DNA from 2 places in the Stenotrophomonas sp. 3(2025) genome. Region 1 is predicted to be linked to the other one. Evidence: riboswitches for the same ligand, from Rfam matches in the RefSeq annotation. Region 1 holds a riboswitch; the other holds the start of a gene.
What was found. Region 1 has a riboswitch for glycine ahead of ACUXVE_RS11125 (trimeric intracellular cation channel family protein). Riboswitches for the same ligand answer to the same signal wherever they lie in the genome.

Region 1 (5,599 bases):
ACCCTGCGGCAGCTGGTGTCCGATCTGTATACGGCCAGGTCCATGCTCAACCCCGAACAGCTTGATGAGGCCAGGCAGGAACTGGACCGGGTGGTCGAGCGTTGGGTCGACATCCACGAGACGCTGCTGCTGGATGTGGAAGTGCATGGTAGCCGATAGTCCGCTGAACCGCGCCCGCAGTTGCGGATGAAACAGTTGGCACCCGCCAAAACCCTGTGTTATCAATAGATCCCATGAACGCAACCCACGCCAGCTTTTATTGGTATTACTTTCCGAAGCCCCCGGCGGAGGAAGGATTGCGCTCACCCTGAAGAAAGCTTCAGACGCATTCCCGAAAGCCGCCAGCGAACCTGGCGGCTTTTTTCATGTCGCCACGCTGCGGACCCCCACCTTCCGTAGAGACCCCTCACCATGCCCCCGCACACCGACGACCTGCGTATCCGCACCATCGAACCGCTGACACCGCCTGCCCAGCTGCTGGCGATGCTGCCCTGCGATGACGAAGCCTCCGACACCGTCAGCGCTTCGCGCGCCGCCCTGCACCAGATCCTGCACGGCCGCGACGACCGCCTGGCGGTGGTGGTCGGGCCGTGCTCGATCCACGACCCGAAAGCCGCCATCGAGTACGCACAGCGCCTGAAGCCGATGCGCGATGCGCTGGCCGGCGAGCTGGAAATCGTCATGCGCGTGTACTTCGAGAAGCCGCGCACCACGGTGGGCTGGAAGGGCCTGATCAACGATCCGGACCTGGACGGCAGCTTCAAGATCGACAAGGGCCTGCGCATCGCCCGTGGCCTGCTGCGCGACATCAACAAGCTGGGCCTGCCGGCTGGCGTCGAGTTCCTCGACGTGATCTCGCCGCAGTACATCGCCGACCTGGTGGCATGGGGCGCGATCGGCGCACGCACCACCGAAAGCCAGGTGCATCGTGAACTTGCGTCGGGGCTGTCGTGCCCGGTCGGCTTCAAGAACGGCACCGACGGCAACGTCAAGATCGCCGCCGATGCCGTGGGCGCGGCCTCCAATCCGCATCACTTCCTGTCGGTCACCAAGCAGGGCGGCACCGCCATCGTCTCCACCACCGGCAACCCCGACTGCCATGTGATCCTGCGTGGTGGCAAGCAGCCGAACTACGATGCGGCCAGCGTGGCCGATGCCTGCCAGGCGCTGGCCAAGGCCAAGCTGCCGACGCGCCTGATGATCGATGCCAGCCACGCCAACAGCCTGAAGAACCACGAAAACCAGCCGAAGGTGATCGAAGACATCGCCACCCAGCTGGAAGACGGCGAGCAGCGCATCGTCGGTGTGATGGTCGAAAGCCACCTGGTCGGCGGTCGCCAGGAACTGGTGGAGGGCCAGCCGCTGGTCTACGGCCAGAGCATCACCGATGGCTGCATTGATTGGGACACCACCGTGCAGGTGCTGGAGCGGCTTGCCGCTGCCGTGCGCGCCCGCCGTGAGGTGAAGGTGTCCGAAGCCGCTTGAGTGCGGCACGTGTGTGGATGGCGGCCAGCGCCTGCGGGGGTGCGGCCGCGATCAGGGCCGGTCGGAGTTGGAGACCGGCCCGTCTGCACCGGCGATGCGCCTGGCGCTGCGCACTCTTGCCAGCGCCAGGTACATCGCCGGGGTGGTGTGAAACCCGGCGAACGTCAGCGCTCAATGCACTTCGTCGTGGTACACGAACTTCGGCATTTCCCAGCGGTAGTGGATGGCCAGCAGACGCACGGCGAAACCACCGCCCAGGCAGCACAGGATCGCCGTGGCATCGGCCACGCCCCAGTGCAGCAACAGCAGATACACCGCACCGGTCAGCAGCGAGATGATCGCGTACAGCTCCTTCTGGAAGATCAACGGCACCTCGTTGCAGAGGATGTCGCGCAGCACGCCGCCGAACGCGCCGGTGAGCATGCCGGCGATCAGCACGATCGGCAGTGCATGGCCGGCCTCGCGCGCGATCGAGCAGCCGATCAGGGTGAAGGCGATCAGGCCCAGGCCATCGAGCACCAGGAAGGTACGGCGGAAGTGGTGCATCCAGCGCGCCACCCAGGTGGCGATCAGCGCCGCGCACACGGTGAAGCCGAGGTACTCGGGGTGTTTCACCCAGCCCAGCGGATAGTGGCCAAGCAGGATGTCGCGCAGCGAGCCGCCGCCGAGGGCGGTGACACAGGCGATCATGACCACGCCGAACAGGTCCATGCGGCGGCGGCCGGCAGACAGGGCACCGGTCATGGCTTCGGCGGAAATGGCGATCAGGTAGATGATGGACAGCAGCATGGGACAGGCTCCGGGCGCGGTGGGGCCGGCCATGCGCACATACCGCCACTGCCTGCGCAATGACGGGATGACGATGACCGGTGCCGCTCCCGCTGTCCTTTTGCCTGAGAGTTCAGCGGCGTGAGCCGCGTGCCCCTTCGGCGGATCGTCCCGGGCGTGCCCGGTGACCTCTCTCCAGCTCGGCGAGTCGAATGCATGGTTGGTGGGATTCCAGCCCACCGGCCTGAGCGATCATGGGAGCCTGCGCCTTCGGCGGGCGCCAGCGCGGCGCCTCTCTCCTGCATTCGGGCGGCAGTATATCCGCTGCAGTGCAGCACGGCATAATCCGGCCATGGTTTCGCCTTCCCGCCCGTGGTTCCTGTACCTGCTCGAATGCCGCGACGGCAGCTATTACGCCGGCATCAGCACCGACGTGCCGGCCCGCTTTGCTGCCCACCAGGCCGGCAAGGGGGCCCGCTACACCCGGTCGCGGCCGCCACTGCGGGTCCTGGCGGTGCGTGAGTACCCAGACCGGGCAGCGGCCTCACGTGCCGAATGGGAGCTCAAGCGGCAGCCGCGCGAACGCAAGCTGGCCTGGCTGTTGCAGTAGATCCACGGCATGCGTAGATCGGGCGCATCCGGCCATGCCATGATCGCCCAGCCCTCAGCGCTGGAGACCCGGATGTCCACGCTTGCCCTGTTGTTCGCTGTCGCTGCGGCGACAAGCCCTGTCGCCGACGCCGCCACGATCGCAGCCATCGAAGCCACCTGCCACGACTACGTGGATGGCCAGCTGGAGGCCGACCCGCAGCGCGTCGCCCGTTCCCTGCATCCGGACCTGGCCAAACGTGCGGTGCTCGGTGATACACCGGACGAGCGCCTGGGCCTGCGCCGGATGTCGAAGGAAGAGCTGGTTGCGTTGACCAAGCAGGGCGCGTTGAAGACCCCGAAGGATCAATGGGATCGCCGCTGCACGGTGTTGGACGTGACCGGCAACGTCGCATCGGTGCGGCTGGAAACCCCGTGGTTCGTCGACTACTTCCACATGGGCCGCTTCGAGCAGCGCTGGGTCATCGTCAACGCGCTGTGGTACCCGAAGCCGAAGTAGAGCCACGCCCTGCGTGGCTGCGCTCCATGCAACCTGCACAGAAATTCATCCACGCATGGTGTGGACCCTACCGCTTCGGCCGCCGGTCTTCGCGGTCATCGCCGAAGATGATCCGCGCGCTGCGCTGGTAGCTCCAGTACGCCACCGCCCAGTTCAACAGCACCACGACGCGGTTGCGGAACCCGATCAGGAAGAACACGTGCGCGGCCAGCCAGAACCACCAGGCCAGCACGCCGGACAGCTGCAACTTGCCCAGGTGCACGATCGCGGCCATGCGGCCGATGGTGGCCAGGTTGCCGAAGTCGGCGTACTTGAACGGCCCGGGTGCTGCCTTGCCATGCAGGCGCGCGCGGATCACGTCCGCCACGTACTTGCCCATCTGCTTGGCGGCAGGCGCAACGCCCGGTACCGGTTTGCCGTTGGCCTGGTTCAGCGCAGCAAGGTCGCCGGCCACGAACAGTTCCGGATGACCAGGCAGGGTCAGGTCGGGCTGCACCTGCACGCGACCGGCGCGGTCCAGCGGCACGTCCAGGGTGCGCGCCAACGGTGAGGCGGCCACGCCGGCGGCCCAGACCACGGTACGCGCGGGCACGAACTGGTCGCCCAGCTTGAAGCCCTGTCCATCAATGTGGCTCACCGGCGTGCCGGTCATCACTTCCACGCCCAGTTTTTCCAGCTGCCGGCGTGCCTTCAGCGAAAGCACTTCGGGGAAGGTGGACAACACGCGCGGACCGGCCTCGACCAGCCGTACCTTGGCGCTGGCCGGATCGATGTGGCGGAATTCATTGCGCAGCGTATGCCGGGCGATTTCCGCGAGGGTGCCGGCCAGCTCGACGCCGGTCGGCCCACCGCCCACCACGGCAAAGCTCAGCCATGCCGCCTTCTTTTCCGGGTCCGGTTCGGCTTCGGCGCGTTCGAACGCCAGCAGCAGTTTGCGCCGCAGGGCGATGGCATCGTCGAGCGTCTTCAGGCCGGGTGCATCGTCGGCCCATTCGTCGTGACCGAAGTAGGCGTGGGTGGCACCGGTGGCCAGCAGCAGGCTGTCGTAGTCCAGCGTGCTGCCATCGGCCATGCGTATCTGGCGGGCCTGCTTGTCGATGGCCACCACTTCACCCAGCCGCACCTCCACGTTGCGCTGGTGGCCGAGGATGTGGCGCAGCGGTGCGGCGATATCCGGAGCGGACAGCCCGGCGGTGGCCACCTGGTAAAGCAGCGGCTGGAACAGGTGGTGGTTGCGACGGTCGACCAGGGTGATGCGTATGCGTTCGCGGGCCAGCGCACGGGTGGCCCACAGGCCGGCGAAACCGCCGCCGACTACGACCAGGTGGGGGACGCGATCACGACTCATCGACTCACTCCAGGGGGGCATGGGGGAAGTGCCTGGCATCTTCGCACGGCCGCTCCTTGTCACGTCAGCGTGCATCGGGATCGGCGATACTCGGGTTCAGGCAACTGCCCGTGAGGAGTTCATGAGCGAACCGGAAAAGCGCATCGCCCTGTTGATCGACGCCGACAATGCACCGGCCTCGAAGATCGACGAAGTCCTGGCCGAGGTCGCGCGCTACGGTGTGGCCAACGTCCGCCGTGCCTACGGCAACTGGAAGAGCCCACGACTGAAGGGCTGGGAGGCGGTGCTGCACGAGTATGCGATCCGCCCGATCCAGCAGTTCGCCTACAGCAAGGGCAAGAACGCGTCGGACATGGCGATGGTGATCGACGCGATGGATCTGCTGTATGCGCGCAACCTGGATGGCTTCGCAATCGTGTCCAGCGATGCCGACTTCACTCCGATGGTGATGCGCCTGCTGACCGATGGCGTGAAGGTGTATGGCTTCGGCGAAAAGAAAACGCCCGAACCCTTCGTCAACGCGTGCTCGAAGTTCACCTACCTCGAAGCGTTGGGCCAGACCCACGCCAGCGTGCAGGATGTGGAGCAGGCAGCGAACGAACAATCATCGAACGGACAGGCGCCCAGCGAGCAGGCCACCAGCGATGATGCGCGCCCACGCAAGAGCGGGGCGGAAATGCGCAGCGACACGCGTCTGGTGAAGATGCTGCGCCGTGCGGTGTCCTCGGCAGAAGGCGAGGATGGCTGGTCACACCTGGGTCCGGTCGGCAGCCAGATCGGCAACCAGGCCTCGTTCGATCCGCGCAACTACGGTTACGGCAAACTCAGCGATCTGCTGGCGGCGATCGGTTTGTTCGAACTGAAGAAGGACGGTAAGTCCTCCTACGTAC
Region 2 (5,599 bases), on a different contig from region 1:
GAACACGAAGCCGGCCGCGAAGAAGCCCGCCTGTCCCAGTGCCAGGTGCAGCGGGTTGTTGTGCAGCAGCGGCGATACCACGCCGGCCACCACGGTGCTGATCATCAGCTGCACGAACGCCTGCAGCGACGACGCCAGGCCGCGCTGCAGCGGATACATGTCCAGCACCGCCAGCGCCAGGATCGGGAAGATCAGCGCCATGCCCATGCCGCCAAGGAAGATCGGCATCACCGCCCACGGCAGCGCGAACTGCGGCGCCAGGGTGACGTAGCCGATGTTCAGCACGGCAGAGACCGCACACAGGCTGAAACCGAGCGCGACCTGTCGGGTCGGTGTGCTGTGCCCGGCCATGCGCCCGGACAGGAACGAACCGGTGGTCATGCCGCCAATGGTGGGAATGAACAACCACGCAAAGCCACCTTCACCCAGATGCAGGTGCTGCATCACGATGGCCGGCGCCGAGGAGATGTACAGGAAGATGCCGCCGAACCCGATGCTGCCGGCCAGGGCCAGGCGCAGGAACCGCGGGTTGAAGCCGATGCGCACGTAATCGCGCAGCAACGTGCGTGGCGACAGGGCGATCCGCGCCTGCACCGGATGGGTTTCCGGCAGGAAGCGCGCGGTGGCCGCCAGCAGCACCAGCGCGAACACCACCAGGAACCAGAAGATCAGCGGCCAGCCGGCACCGCTGAGCAGGATCCAGCCACCGATGATCGGCGCGATGGCCGGGGCGATACCGAACAGCATCGACACCTGGCTCATCAGCCGCTGCGCGTCGTGGCCGTGGTACAGATCGCGGATCACCGCGCGGCCAACGATCATGCCCACGCCGGCGGACAGGCCCTGCAGTGCGCGGAACGCCAGCAGCGTGGTCAGGTCGGTAGACAACGCACAGCCCACCGAGGCGCCGACGAAGATCACCAGACCGCCGAGGATCACCCGCTTGCGTCCCCACGCATCGGACAGCGGGCCATGGGCCAGGCTCATCAGGCCGTAGAACAGCAGGTAGACGCTGATGGTCTGCTGCACCGCCACTTCGTCCACCGCCAGGCGCTGGGCCAGCTGCGGAAACGCGGGAAAGATGGTGTCGATCGAGAACGGACCGAACATGGCCAGGCCAGCGAGCAACAGGGCCATGCGGCGGGTGGAAGGAGCAACGGCGGCGGTCATCGGGCAAGCGTCCGGCAGGGCCATGCATGACACGCACGGCGGGCGCCGATCCCCTGCAGCAGGGACGGCGCCAGATGAATACGAGAATCCCACCATCATAGGTGGGGAATGCGCGCGATGCCATGCAAGGATGCACAGAACGCACGCCCGGGCCATCGGCCATTCAGCCCCGTGAGGCCAGCCCGGGCCACCGTCAGGCGCCGGCAACGAGCTATAATCGGCGGGCAACACGGTGGGAGAAGCAGGTCACCGCTGCCGAAGGCGCAACGCCCGTAATCGCTCAGGCCCGATACCACCCGTAACAGAACTCTGGAGAGACCGGTTCGATCCGGCGCCGAAGGGGCACGAAGCTGCGGTTTTCCGCGCTTTTAAACTCTCAGGCAAAAGGACAGAGGGGCGCCCGCAGACCGCCGACCGGCGGCTTGTGCCCGTGCGTGTGCCCTTTCCTGACGGATCCTTCGCCATGTCCCAGAACACCCCTTCCCTGCGTGAGCTCGAGCACCATTCGGCGTTCGTCGAGCGCCACATCGGCCCCAACGATGCCGAGATCGCGCAGATGCTCGGCGTCATCGGCCACGCCTCGCTGGATGCGATGACCGATGCCATCGTGCCGGCCAAGATCAAGTCGCCGGCACCGCTGGCGCTGCCGGAGTCGATCACCGAAGTGCAGGCGCTGGCGAAGATCCGCGCGATCGCCGACAAGAACACCGTGCTGCGCAGCTTCATCGGCCAGGGCTACTACGGTACCCACACGCCGAACGTGATCCTGCGCAACATCCTGGAAAACCCGGCCTGGTACACCGCCTACACCCCGTACCAGGCGGAAATCTCGCAGGGCCGCATGGAAGCGCTGATCAACTTCCAGACCCTGTGTGCCGACCTGACCGGCATGGAAATCGCCAACGCCTCGCTGCTGGACGAAGCCACGGCCGCCGCTGAAGCGATGACCCTGGCCAAGCGCTCGGCCAAGTCGAAGTCGGACACCTTCTTCGTGCACGACGCCGTGCACCCGCAGACGCTGGAACTGCTGCGCACCCGCGCCGAGCCCATGGGCATCGTGCTGCGCGTGGGCACCCCGGCCGAAGCGCTGGAAGCAGAAGCCTTCGGCCTGCTGCTGCAGTACCCGGACACCTTCGGCCAGGTGGGCGACTACAAGGCGCTGGTCGATGCCGTGCACGCGCGCGGCGGCCTGGTGGCCGTGGCCACCGACCTGCTGGCACTGACCCTGCTGGCCGCCCCGGGCGAATGGGGTGCGGACATCGTGGTCGGCAACAGCCAGCGTTTCGGCGTGCCGTTCGGCTTCGGTGGCCCGCATGCGGCGTTCATGGCCTGCCGTGACGCCTACAAGCGTTCGATGCCGGGCCGCCTGATCGGCGTCTCGATCGACGCACAGGGCAACCCGGCCTACCGCCTGACCCTGCAGACCCGCGAACAGCACATCCGCCGCGAGAAGGCCACCTCCAACATCTGCACCGCACAGGTGCTGCTGGCGGTGATGGCCTCGATGTATGCCGTCTACCACGGCCCGGAAGGCCTGACCCGCATCGCCCGCCGCACCCATCGCCTGGCCGCCATCCTGGCCAGCGCGCTGCGCACTGCCGGTGTGCAGGTCGGTGCCGACTTCTTCGACACGCTGCACGTCACCGGTGTCGACGCCGACGCGATCCATGCCAAGGCCCGTGCCGCCGGCTACAACCTGCGTGCGATCGACAGCAGTTCGGTCGGCATCAGCCTGGACGAGACCGCCACCCGCGCCGACATCGTCGCCGTAGGCGCGCTGTTCGGTGCCACCGTTGATGTGGACGCGCTCGATGCCAGCACCGCCGATGCGCTGCCGGCCGGTCTGCTGCGCCAATCCGCGTTCCTGACCCACCCGGTGTTCAACACCCACCACAGCGAGCACGAACTGCTGCGCTACCTGCGTTCGCTGGCCGACAAGGACCTGGCGATGGACCGCACGATGATCCCGCTGGGCTCGTGCACCATGAAGCTCAACGCCACCGCCGAAATGATCCCGGTGACCTGGCCGGAGTTCTCGCAGATCCACCCGCTGGTGCCGGCCGAGCAGGCGCTGGGCTACAAGGAACTGATCGATTCGCTGGAAGCGATGCTGGTCGAGTGCACCGGCTACGACGCCGTCAGCCTGCAGCCGAACTCCGGTGCGCAGGGCGAATACGCCGGCCTGCTGGCGATCCGCGCCTACCACCGCTCGCGTGGCGAAGATCACCGTGACATCTGCCTGATCCCGGATTCGGCGCATGGCACCAACCCGGCCTCGGCGCAGATGTGCGGCATGAAGGTCGTGGTCACCAAGACCGATGCCAACGGCAACGTCGACGTTGAAGACATCCGCCTCAACGCCGAGAAGTACAGCGACCGCCTGGCCGCGATCATGATGACCTACCCGTCCACGCACGGCGTGTTCGAGGAAGAGGTGGTGGAGATCTGCGAGATCATCCACAAGCATGGCGGCCAGGTGTACACCGACGGCGCCAACATGAACGCCCTGGTCGGCGTGGCCAAGCCGGGCAAGTGGGGTTCGGACGTTTCGCACCTGAACCTGCACAAGACCTTCTGCATCCCGCACGGCGGCGGCGGCCCGGGCGTTGGCCCGTGTGCGGTCAAGTCGCACCTTGCCCCGTTCCTGCCGGGCAAGCTGGGTGACAACGGTCCGGTCGGCATGGTCAGCGCCGCCAGCTTCGGCAGCGCCTCGATCCTGCCGATCAGCTGGATGTACATCGCGATGATGGGCACCGAGGGCCTGCGCAAGGCCACCCAGGTCGCCCAGCTCAACGCCAACTACATCGCCAAGCGCCTGGCCCCGCACTTCAAGACCCTGTACACCGGTCGCAACGGCCTGGTCGCGCACGAGTGCATCCTGGACGTGCGTCCGCTGGAGAAGGCCAGCGGCATCGGTGCCGAAGACGTGGCCAAGCGCCTGATCGACTTCGGCTTCCATGCCCCGACCCTGAGCTTCCCGGTGGCCGGCACGCTGATGGTCGAACCGACCGAAAGCGAATCGCTGCACGAGCTGGACCGCTTCATCGACGCGATGATCCAGATCCGCGAAGAGATCACCGCGATCGAAGACGGCCGCCTGGACCGCGAGGACAACCCGCTGAAGAATGCTCCACACACGGCCACGGCCGTGACCGCCAGCGAGTGGACCCACGCCTACCCGCGCGAGCTGGCCGCCTTCCCGCTGCCGAGCCTGAAGCTGCAGAAGTACTGGCCGCCGGTGGCCCGCGTCGACAACGTGTACGGCGACAAGAACGTGATGTGTGCCTGCATCCCGGTCGATGCCTACAAGGATGACGAAGTCGAGGCGTAAGCCATCGCGGCATCGGAAATGAGAACGGCCCGCGCAAGCGGGCCGTTCTTGTTTTCCGGTAGCGCCGGGCCATGCCCGGCGAGCACAGCGGCAGAACGCATCATGGGTCGGGCATCTGTCCCAGGCTCAACTGCCACGACACGCCGAAGCGGTCCTGCACCCAGCCGTAGCGGCTGCTGAAATCCTGCTCGCCCACCGGCATCAGCCAGTGCCCGCCGTCACCCAGCACGCGCGCGGCACGCTCGAATGATTCGGCGCCGGAACACTCGACGAACAGCGACATCGAGGGCGTGAAGGTGAAGTCGTGCACATCCAGGCTGTCAAAGCACAGGTAGTGGGTGCCGCCGAGCAGGAAAATGGCCTGGCGAACCTGCCCGGGCACGCCCGCAACCGCTCCGTCCGGGTGGCGCTGCAGGGCCAGCAGGCGGAATTCGGCGAAGGCTTCGGCATACAGGGCCAGCGCCGCTTCGGCCTGGCCGGTGAACATCAGGAAGGGACGGCTGCGCAGCATGCGGTGCTCCCGATCGTCGGGCCGGTGATGGCCCACCCGATCAGGATGGCACGGCGGATGTGCAGCCCCCGTGGTAGCGCCGGGCCATGCCCGGCGGCCCCATCACGCCTCGCGCATGCGCCGGGCGATGGCGCTGCTGGCCGCGATGGTCGCTGTCAGTGCCACCATCGACAGGAACTGCAGGCGCGTATGCGCTTCACTCAGCAGCAGGCCGAAGATCAGCGCCAGGATCGCCAGCGCACAGACAGTCAGCCACGGGAAGCCCGCCATGCGGAACGGCAGGCGCGTGCCCAGGCGGTCGGCGCGACGGCGCAGCACCAGCTGCGAGACCAGCGACAACGTCCACACCAGCAGGCAGGTGGAGCCGACGATGTTCAGCAGCACCGGCAACACCTTGTCCGGGAACAGCAGTTCCATGATGGTGGCGGCAAAGCCGAACAGGACGCTGGCCAGCACCGCGATCACCGGCACCTGGCGCGGATCGGTCCAGCCCAGCACGGCCGGTGCTTCGCGGCGTTGCGCCAGCGAATACATCATGCGCGAGGCGCCGTAGAGGTTGGCATTGAGCGCTGACAGCAGGGCGATCA

Region 2: it holds a riboswitch for glycine, as region 1 does, so the genes downstream of both, gcvP (aminomethyl-transferring glycine dehydrogenase) here and ACUXVE_RS11125 (trimeric intracellular cation channel family protein) in region 1, are expected to answer to the same signal.

What each region holds. Positions count from the first base shown of each region.
Region 1 is NZ_JBQOIF010000012.1:60,375-65,973, reverse strand. It holds gene ACUXVE_RS11135 (hypothetical protein) at 1-159, shown strand, start outside; gene ACUXVE_RS11130 (3-deoxy-7-phosphoheptulonate synthase) at 412-1,485, shown strand; gene ACUXVE_RS11125 (trimeric intracellular cation channel family protein) at 1,657-2,274, opposite strand; glycine riboswitch at 2,359-2,462, opposite strand; glycine riboswitch at 2,476-2,565, opposite strand; gene ACUXVE_RS11120 (GIY-YIG nuclease family protein) at 2,606-2,863, shown strand; gene ACUXVE_RS11115 (nuclear transport factor 2 family protein) at 2,936-3,361, shown strand; gene ACUXVE_RS11110 (NAD(P)/FAD-dependent oxidoreductase) at 3,429-4,709, opposite strand; gene ACUXVE_RS11105 (NYN domain-containing protein) at 4,831-5,599, shown strand, end outside.
Region 2 is NZ_JBQOIF010000013.1:95,394-100,992, reverse strand. It holds gene ACUXVE_RS11825 (multidrug effflux MFS transporter) at 1-1,170, opposite strand, end outside; glycine riboswitch at 1,470-1,572, shown strand; gene gcvP (aminomethyl-transferring glycine dehydrogenase) at 1,634-4,501, shown strand; gene ACUXVE_RS11815 (VOC family protein) at 4,602-5,012, opposite strand; gene ACUXVE_RS11810 (amino acid permease) at 5,115-5,599, opposite strand, start outside.